Regions from separate parts of the Kribbella sp. NPDC004138 genome, predicted to be linked through region 2. Evidence: riboswitches for the same ligand, from Rfam matches in the RefSeq annotation. Region 2 holds a riboswitch; each other region holds the start of a gene.
What was found. Region 2 has a riboswitch for cobalamin ahead of ACWEOO_RS09095 (putative cobaltochelatase). Riboswitches for the same ligand answer to the same signal wherever they lie in the genome.

Region 1: it holds a riboswitch for cobalamin, as region 2 does, so the genes downstream of both, ACWEOO_RS23835 (CbtB domain-containing protein) here and ACWEOO_RS09095 (putative cobaltochelatase) in region 2, are expected to answer to the same signal.
Region 3: it holds a riboswitch for cobalamin, as region 2 does, so the genes downstream of both, ACWEOO_RS11825 (ribonucleoside-diphosphate reductase subunit alpha) here and ACWEOO_RS09095 (putative cobaltochelatase) in region 2, are expected to answer to the same signal.

The regions. Positions count from the first base shown of each region.
Region 1 is NZ_JBSGFZ010000017.1:57,432-60,701, forward strand. It holds gene ACWEOO_RS23825 (MFS transporter) at 1-642, shown strand, start outside; gene ACWEOO_RS23830 (LysE family translocator) at 623-1,264, opposite strand; adenosylcobalamin (AdoCbl) riboswitch at 1,626-1,718, shown strand; gene ACWEOO_RS23835 (CbtB domain-containing protein) at 1,763-1,960, shown strand; gene ACWEOO_RS23840 (CbtA family protein) at 1,966-2,718, shown strand; gene ACWEOO_RS23845 (histidine phosphatase family protein) at 2,715-3,269, shown strand.
Region 2 is NZ_JBSGFZ010000005.1:255,831-259,100, reverse strand. It holds gene cobN (cobaltochelatase subunit CobN) at 1-1,123, shown strand, start outside; gene surE (5'/3'-nucleotidase SurE) at 1,136-1,891, shown strand; cobalamin riboswitch at 1,949-2,076, shown strand; gene ACWEOO_RS09095 (putative cobaltochelatase) at 2,136-3,270, shown strand, end outside.
Region 3 is NZ_JBSGFZ010000007.1:132,795-136,064, forward strand. It holds gene ACWEOO_RS11825 (ribonucleoside-diphosphate reductase subunit alpha) at 1-1,398, opposite strand, end outside; cobalamin riboswitch at 1,532-1,699, opposite strand; gene ACWEOO_RS11830 (DinB family protein) at 1,760-2,341, opposite strand; gene ACWEOO_RS11835 (Fic family protein) at 2,411-3,270, opposite strand, start outside.

The DNA of each region.
Region 1 (3,270 bases), on a different contig from region 2:
CTGGCCGGGGTGATCGCGTTCGGTCCGCGGCTGCTGCCGTCCGGGACCTTCGCCTTCGGGCGCGGGCTGCCGTCGGTGATCGCGCTGCGCGGTCTCGTCGCGGCGGCCGGGTTCGGCGCCGAGGTGTTCCTGCCGTTGATGCTCACCCGCGAACGCGGCCTGTCGCCGGCGCTCGCCGGACTCGTCCTGACGGTCAGCGCGCTGAGCTGGAGCGCTGCGTCGTGGTACCGCGGCCGGCCGAACCAGCCGTTCTCACACGCGGTCTTCCTGCAGGCGGGCATGCTCGCGATCCTGCTCGGCATCGTGACCGCGGCGCTGACGCTCGACCCGCACGTACCGGTGCTGGTCGGCATCCTCGGCTGGAGCCTGACCGGCCTCGGGATGGGGACCGTGTTCCCGACGCTGTCCGTGCTGGTGCTGGAGTACTCCGAGCGCGACGAGCAGGGCGCCAACAGCTCGGCCCTGCAGCTCAGCGACTCGTTGTCGACCGCAACGATCCTCGCGATCGGCGGGTCGTTGTTCGCGGCGCTGGAGCCACATTCCGCGATGACGGCGTACCTGGTCGCATTCGGTCTCCCGGCGCTGCTCGCACTGCTCGGCGTCCCGGCAGGACGGCGTACGGCTATTCCTTCGAGCCGGTGACCGCGATGCTGGCGCCGAGGCCGATGATCATCAGGCCGCCGGTGCCGCCGACGAGCTCGAGCCGGCGCGGCGACCGCGCGAACCACTCCCGCGCCGTACCGGCCACGAACGCCCAGACACTGTCCGAGCAGAGCGCGATCAGGATGAAGATCGTGCCGAGCACCAGGATCTGAGCCCACGCCGGCGCAGCCGCGCCCTTGTCCACGAACTGCGGCAGCACCGCCGCGAAGAACACCGCCGTCTTTGCGTTCGTCACCCCGACCAGGAACCCCTGCCGGATCGTCCGACGCGTCGTGCTCGGCTTCGCCGTACCCCGCATCGCCTCGACCAGCGACTTCCGCGACCGGAACGCCTGCACGCCGAGATAGATCAGGTACGCCGCACCCGCCAGCTTCACCACCGTGAGCGCGACCGCGCTCGCCGCAATCAACGTCCCCAGCCCGAGCGACACCGCCCCGAGCAGAATCGCGGCGCCGAGCGTGTTCCCCACCATCGTCAACACGGCTTCCCGCCGCCCGACCGCCAAGGCGCGACCGACGATGAACAGCACACTGGGGCCCGGCACGACGATGATGATCAGCGCGGTGATCGCAAACGCGACCAGATGATGAGCGGACGGCATGCCGCTCAGGATAAGCCGCCCCACCCGCACTCCGCAGGTGCTTACTTCGTCACGGGGCCCCTCAGCGCACTTGCTTCGCGCGCTCCGACCCGCCCCGCTTGGCGCGGGTGTCGAGTCGGCTTCTGGCTGGTCGCGGCCTTCGACCCCGAGTCGTGGCGTTTGGCTCCCGGGCCCTGCGCCGAGTCGTGGATATCGGTCCGTTCTCACCGCCAATCTCCACGACTCGACGACCCCGGCCGGAACGCGTGGCTGGTCGTACCTGCGCCGCGTGGCCCCGGGGTGCGCAGGTGGGATTGGTCACCGGCGCGCCGGGGTGCGTTGACCGGGGGTTGGTGGGGACCTTACGGTTCGAGGGTCAACCTGCGGTGCCATGAGGGAAGCCGGTGCGAATCCGGCGCGGCCGCGCCACTGTGATCGAGTTTCGGCTCGTAAGTCAGGACGCTCGGGCATCGCAGCCTTTCGAAGGGGACGCGCACTTCCCCAGGAGGTTCAGTTCAGATGGCAGCTCCTGCCCGCTCGGTCGCCGTACCGGCTCTTTCTCCCAGGCTCCTCGCCGTCGCGCTGCTCAGCGTCGGCCTGATGTTGCTGCTCGCGTATCTGGTCGGGTTCGACCAGGGTGCGGTGTCTCGTTCGGGGATGTTCCTGCACGAGCTGATGCACGACGGTCGGCATCTGCTCGGCGTGCCCTGCCACTAGATCAGATGCGCACCTTCGGACAGCTCCTGGTGCGCGGACTGATCGTCGGACTCTTCGCCGGCCTGCTGGCCGGATCGTTCGCCTACGCGCTGGGCGAGTCGCGTGTCGACGCGGCGATCGCGATCGAAGAGGCCGGTGCCGCGCACTCCCATGACCATGACCAGGCCCATGAGCACGGCGACGACCACGGGGAAGAACCGCTGGTCAGCCGCGAAGGCCAGAAGGCCGGTCTGTTCCTCGCGACCAGCTTGTACGGCGTGGCGCTCGGCGGTCTGTTCGCCGTCGCGTACACGCTGCTGCGCCGCAAGCTCGGCACCGGCAACGACGCGTACGCCGCGCTCGGACTCGCCGCGGCCGGTTTCGTCGGCGTCGTACTGGTCCCGTTCCTCAAGTACCCGCCGAACCCGCCCGCGGTCGGTGATCCGGAGACGATCACCAAGCGGACCGTCACGTATCTGCTGACGCTGGTGATCGGCCTGCTGGCGGTCTGGGCCGGTGTCGCGCTGTCCCGGTGGGCGGCGCGGTACGGCGAGGTCGCCCGGCTCGCGGGCGGTGTCGCCGGGCTGGTCGTCACCGTCGTGGCGGCGTACCTGATTCTGCCGCGGATCAACGAGGTTCCGGAGTCGTTCCCCGCTACGCTGCTGTGGCAGTTCCGGTTCGCCTCGCTCGGTACGCAGGCGACGCTGTGGCTCCTGCTCGGACTCGGGTATGCGGTCGCGGTGGACCGCCGGCCGGCCCGAGAAAAGGTAGCGATGTGACGGGGTTGACCTTGGTCGCGCACGCCTTGACGCCTGCGCTGCGTGGACTCGTGCTCGGTGGTGACGCCGAGCCGGATCGGGCGAGTGTCGAGACGGCGCGCGAGTTGAAAGTGGCCGCGGATGCGGCGTACGCCGGTCCGGAGCGGGCCGCCGTACGCACGGCGGCGGCGCTCGGGCTCGACCCGGTGGTGGAGCCGGCGTTGCGCGATCGCGAATACGGCGACTGGGCCGGACGCGGGCTGGAGGAATTGCTCGCGTCCGATCCGTCGGGCGTTGCGGCGTGGCTGGATCGGCCGCACACCGCGACACCGAACGGCGAAACCGAGAACGACGTGATCGCCAGGGTCGCCGACTGGCTGGGCGACGTCGCGGCGCGGGACCACGGCTCGGCGGTCGTGGTCGTCCACCCGGCGATCGTCCGCGCGATCGTCCTGTACGTCGTGGACGCGCCGGCGGAGTCGCTGCGCCACGTCGACGTACGCCCGCTCGCGGCGGTCAACCTCTCGCACCACTCGGGCAACTGGTCACTTTCCCTGGCCCCCTGGAGCTGAC
Region 2 (3,270 bases):
GGTCGCGCTGGCCGACTCGCTGCTGGCGCGGCACCAGGCCGAGACCGGGGAATGGCCGCGGTCCGTGGGCCTCACCGTCTGGGGTACGTCGGCGATGCGCACGCAGGGCGACGACCTCGCCGAGGTGCTCTGGCTGCTCGGCTGCCGGCCGGTCTGGGACGACGCGTCCCGTCGCGTCACGAGCTTCGAGGTGGTCGGCCTGGAGGAGCTCGGCCGGCCGCGGATCGACGTGACGATCCGGATCTCCGGCTTCTTCCGGGACGCCTTCCCGCATGTCGTCGCGCTGCTCGACGAGGCGGTCCGTACGGTCGCCGCCCTCGACGAGTCGCCGGCGGACAACTTCCTCAAGGCGCACGTGGACACCGATGTTGCGGCGGGCAACGACGTACGGCAGGCGACGGCCCGCGTGTTCGGCTCCAAGCCCGGGTCGTACGGCGCCGGCCTGCTGCCGCTCGTCGACGCCCGGAACTGGCGCACCGACGCCGAGCTGGCCGAGGTTTACGCGGTGTGGGGCGGGTACGCGTACGGCAAGGACCTGGACGGCGCCGAGGCCCGCGGCTCGATGGAGCGCGCGTACGCCCGGATCCAGGTGGCGGCGAAGAACGCGGACACCCGCGAGCACGACATCATGGACTCCGACGACTACTTCCAGTACCACGGCGGCATGGTCGCGATGGTCCGGCACCTCACCGGCGCCAACCCGAAGGCGTACGTCGGCGACTCCGCGGTCCCCGCGCAGGTGAAGACCCGGACGCTCGAGGAGGAGGCCAAGCGGGTCTTCCGGGCCCGCGTGGTGAACCCGCGGTGGATGGCCGCGATGCGGCGGCACGGGTACAAGGGCGCGTTCGAGATGGCCGCGACGGTCGACTACCTGTTCGGGTACGACGCGACCGCGGGTGTGGTCGACGACTGGATGTACGAGTCGCTGACCACGCAGTACGTCGCCGATCCGGAGATGGCCGAGTTCTTCCGGACGTCGAACCCGTGGGCGCGGCACGGCATCGCGGAGCGCCTCCTCGAGGCCGCCCAGCGCGGCCTGTGGGCGGAGCCGTCGGCGGAAGCGCTCGAGACGCTACGCAACGCAGTCCTTGAGACGGAAGGTGACATCGAGGACCGCGCCTGATTGGGTAGGGACATGCCGCGAGTCCTGATCACGAACGACGACGGTTACCGCGCTCCAGGCATCCGGGCGCTCGCGCCGGCGATCGCCGAGCTCGGGTACGACGTACTCGTGGTGGCCCCGATGCTCGACGAGAGCGGCGTCGGATCGGCCCGCGCGGGGATGGTCGGGCGGCCGGTCCGGACCGCATCCGACGTGGAGAACGGCGTCACGTTCATCGGCATCGAGGGCACTCCGGCGCAGGCGGTGACGATGGCGCAGGCCGGTTCGTTCGGGCCGACGCCGGACCTGGTGCTGTCGGGCATCAACCGCGGGCTGAACATCGGCGTGTCGATTTTCCACTCGGGCACCGTCGCGGCGGCGCTGACCGCGGCCGAGACCGGTACGTCGGCGGTCGCCGTCAGCATCGACTCCGAGAACCCGGCGCACTGGCCGACCGCGGCGACGATCGCCGGTGAGGCGCTCGGGTGGATCGCGGACGAGCCGGGCGGGACGGTGCTGACGATCAACGTCCCGGACCGCCCGCTGGAACAGCTGGCCGGCGTCCGGCACGCGTCGCTGGCCGTGCCCCGGCGTACCCGGCTGGTCGGTGCGACCGCTCCGACGGGCGAGCCGATGATCGTCGTCGAGCGCACCCAGGCCACCCCGGTCCCGGGCACCGACGAGGCGTTCCTCGCCGACGGTTTCGTCACCGTCACACCGATCGTCGGCATCCGCGAGGTCAGGGACGACGCAGCCGCGACAGCGCTCGCCAAACGCCTGACCCGCTGAAGCCGTACGTGGTGAGGACCACGTGACCGGGGTGCGTTGTGGGGCGCGCGGGTGTGCCATGATCGGGCCGACGAGTGTGGAGGAACACCGGTGACCAGCGTGCTGGGAGTCCGGGGCGGTCCCGCCACTGTGACCAGGGTCTGATCCCTGGAAGCCAGGACATCCGCGGTCGTCCGCCGGGCTGCCGGCGTACCAGTGCCGTAGCGGGCGTGGACACCCGCTCGACGAAAGGGATCCACCGCCGATGCGGTCCGTGCGTTCGACCAGCTTCCCGTTCACCGCGATCGTCGGGATGGACGATCTCCAGCTCGCGCTGATCCTGGCGGCGATCTCGCCGGCCATCGGCGGGGTGCTGATCCGCGGCGAGAAGGGGACGGCGAAGTCGACCGCCGTCCGCGCTCTCACCGAGGTCCTGCCGCCCGTGGACGTCGTCGCCGGCTGCCGGTTCTCGTGCGATCCCGACCACCCGGATCCCGCCTGCCCGGACGGTCCGCACACCGGGGAGCGGTCCGTGCGGGCAGCGCGGCTGGTCGAGCTGCCGGTCGGCGCGACCGAGGACCGGGTGCTGGGCTCGCTGCACCTGGAGAAGGCGCTCGCCGAGGGCGTCACCGCGTACGAGCCCGGGCTGCTCGCCGCGGCGCATCGCGGACTGCTGTACGTCGACGAGGTCAACCTGCTCCACGATCACCTGGTCGACGTACTCCTGGACGCCGCCGCGATGGGGCGGGCGACGGTCGAGCGCGACGGCGTCTCGGTCACGCACCCGGCGCGGTTCGTGCTCGTCGGCACGATGAACCCGGAGGAGGGCGAGCTGCGGCCGCAGCTCCTCGACCGGTTCGGGCTGACCGTCGACGTGGTCGCCAGCCGGGATCCCGCCGTCCGCGTGGAGGTGATGCGCGCGCGGCTCACCTACGAGGCGGACCCGGAGACTTTCACGGCCCGGCACGACGGCCCGCAGCGGGAACTGGCCGAGCGGATCGTGAAGGCGCGCGACCTGCTGCCCGAGGTGATCCTCACCGACTCCGCGCTCCGCCAGATCGCCGAGATCTGCGCGTCGTTCGACGTCGACGGGATGCGCGCCGACCTGGTCACCGCCCGCACCGCGGTCGCCCACGCCGCGTGGTCCGGCCGCACCGTCGTCGAGGTCGACGACGTCCGCGCCGCCGCCAAACTCGCCCTGCCGCACCGCCGCCGCCGGAACCCCTTCGACGCCCCCGGCCTGGACGACCAGCAGCTGGAAGAGGCCATCAACAACAGCACCCCACCCACCGACCCCGACGACGACCCACCCCACCCGGACGACCCGGGTCCGGGCGGACAGGGTTCGGACGGTTGCCAGGACGGCGTGAGTCCTTCCGACCAGGGTGACCCGGCGAACC
Region 3 (3,270 bases), on a different contig from region 2:
GGTCTTCGTCACCTCGCGATAGCGGCCGCTGGCACCGAGGACGAGGTCGCCGACCTTGACGTCGCGGATCGCTGTCGCGCCGCCCGCGGTGTAGACGAGCGTGTCAGGCGCGAAGCACTGATTTACCGCGACAGCGGTGTCGTTCGCGACCTTCAGGAAGGGGACGACGCCTTGGGACTCGCCGTTGGTGCCGCGGATGTGGGCGCCGATGCCGCGGACCGGCGTCCAGTCGTTGCCGAGGCCGCCGGAGTACTTGGCGAGGAGGGCGTTGTTGCGGATGCCGGTGAAGATGCCGGACAGGTCGTCGTCAACGGTGGTGAGGAAGCAGGACGACAACTGGGGCCGCGTGGTGCCGGAGTTGAACAGGGTCGGCGTCGAGGACATGAAGCGGAACGAGCTGAGCAGTTCGTAGAACTCGATCGCCCGTGCGTCGCGGTCGTCCTCGCGCAGCGCCATCCCCATCGCGACCCGGAGGAAGAACGCCTGCGGCAACTCGTAGCGCACTTTGCCGAGGTGCAGCAGGTAGCGGTCGTACAGGGTCTGCAGACTGAGGAAGGTGAAGTTCAGATCGGCGTCGGGCTTGATCGCCGCCGCGAGCCGGGCAAGGTCGAAGCGGCCGAGCTCGGGGTCGAGCTGCCCGGCGTCGATGCCGACCTGGATGTAGCGCGGGAAGTAGTCGGCGTACGCGGCGGTCATGTCGGCTTGGCTGGCCTGACGGGGCTCGCCGTGGACACGGCCGAGCGCCTCGCGGCGGATCTGGTCCAGCAGCAGGCGGGACGCGGCGTAGCTGTACTGCGGCTCGGTCTCGACAGACGCCCGGGCGGCCATGACGAGGGCGAGCTCGACCTCGTGCTCGGCGATGCCGTCGTAGCAGGCGCCGAGCGTCTCGTTCAGGATCTTCTCGGGGTCGACGGCGTCGAGTCCGGCGGCGGCCTCGGCGACGACCACCCGGAGCCGGTCGACGTCGAGCGTCGCCCGGCTGCCGTCGGCCGCACGGACGGTGAGCGGCGGAGGCTCGGTGACACCCGCCGCGTCGGCGGGAGTGCGCGCCTTGGTCCGCTCCTCGCGATACAGGACGTAGGCGCGGGCGACCTGGTGCTCGCCGGCGCGCATCAGCGCCAGCTCGACCTGGTCCTGGATGTCTTCGACCTGCACGCTGCGGGCGCTGGCGCCGCGGCTGGTCAGGGCGGTGACGACCCGGCCGGTCAGGTCGGTCACCAGATCGCGGACCCGGTGCGTGCCGCCGGCCTCGGAGCCCTCGACGGCGAGGAAGGCCTTGGTCATGGCGACGGAGATCTTGGTGGCGTCGAACGGTGTGCTGCTGCCGTCGCGGCGGACGACGGTGAGCTCCGTCCGGAGGTCTGCGGTGGCCGCAGCCGATGAGGAAGCAATGGTCACAGGTGTGTGCTCCAGGAGAGTTCGGAGACCCGGGACCACGCGAGCGGACGCACGACGGGACCGGCGGCACCGGCCGGGAACACCGCCGTCACGCCCTGCGATCCACCCGCGAGATCTCGGACCGCGTGCACCGGCGGTGCACGCGCCGGTGGCAGGTATCCGGACTCGCGGGCACCGTTCGACAGCGTGTCCGCTCACCGTTGCGGGGCAGCTCCGGAGTTGCACCGGATTCCCCTGTTGCCCCGGGACGATCAACATCTTGTGGTGTGGATCGCCCCGAACCACCAGCAGTAGTGATGCTAGGCGGAGTCTCCTAGATCTTGTGGTAGCGCCATGCCGCGTGTCGCACATGTTGTGGTCCTCACGCCGCGACCGCGTAGAGGTCCTGCAGAGTCATGATCTCGGAGCCGTGATGGATCAGCTCACGGTTCAGCCGGAGGATGACGTGGCCGAACGGCTCGGAGGCGTCCAGTTCGTTCGCCTGGCTCAGGCCGACCGTCATCGCCTCGTCCTCGTCCAGGGCGGCGATCGCGTCCTGCCAGGCCTCGACCCAGTGGGTCAGCCAGGCCACCGCGTCTTGGGCGTTGCCGTGCAGGGTGATGTCGTCACGCCCCTGCCGGCTCTCGCCGAACGTCCACTCCCAGCGCTCGAAGAACATCTCGGTCAGGTGCGCGATCAGCCACGCGATCGTGCGTGGCCCGCGATGGTCCGGCTCGGCGGGCCACTGCGCGACCCACTCGCCGGAGCCGAGCGCGCGGAACTGCCCGGCATAGTGCCGCCGGACGACGGTGAGCGCTTCGCTGCTCGGTCGCCAGAAGTACTGCTCGTCGGTCAGTTGGGCGAGTCGTCCGGACAGCACCATCCAGCTGAAGCCGAGTTGTCCGCGGACCATCGCCATCGCCGACGGCCGGTGCAGGATGTCCCAGTCGAACGCCTCCGGCATCACAACTCCCCTGTACGATCGAACATGTGTTCGAATTCTTGCTCGATCGCGACCGGAAAGTCAAACCACCTAGTGTGTCGGTCGTGGCCTCGACGGGACCGGTCTGCTAGGCGGCTCGACCCGGGTGTCCGCGGCCGGGCTCGCGAACCGGCGCTCCAGCAGCGTGAAGGCGTCGATCAGCTCCGGCGCCTCGTAGACGCGGTTGCGGCGCCCGTCCGTGATCTCGCGCAGGATGCCCGCCTCGACCAGCCGGGCCAGGCCCTGGTTCGCGGCCTGTTGCGAGCGGTCGATGAGCTGAGCCGCGGCGGCGAGGGTGAGGACCGGCGCGGCCGGCAGCGCCTCGATCAGCAGCTCGGCCGCGGAGCCGGCCCGCACCGGGTCCGCGCGCTCCCGCCAGGCAGCTTTCAGGTCGGCGGCGGTCTGCTCGAAGCGCGCGGCCTCGGCGGTCGCGTGCGTGCAGGCGGTCGCGAACATCCGCAACCACGGGTTCGCGGCCGCGCGGGCCTTCGCGGTCGTCGCGCGTCCGACGTACCGGAATGCGGTCAGAGTGTCGACGTACTCCGCGGCGTGGGTGGCGAGTGCGAGCGAGACCGGCGGCACGGTGCGCGTGACCAGCCCGTCGGCGCGGAGGATCAGGTGGATCAGCGCACGGCCGGTGCGGCCGTTGCCGTCGGCGAAGGGGTGGATCGTCTCGAACTGCGCGTGCGCGATCGCGGTCTTGGCCAGCACCGGCAGCGCTGACTCGCGCACGAACGTCATCAGATCCGCGAGCAGGTCCGGGATCAGCTGGGCCGGCGGCGGCACGTAGTAGGCCTCGGCGGGGGAGCGGCCGCCTATCCAGTTCTGCAGGTAGCGGATCTCGCCGCCGTACTCCGGGGTCGGCGAGTGCGCCATCAGCCGGCGATGCGCCTCGAGCAGGTGCTCGACCT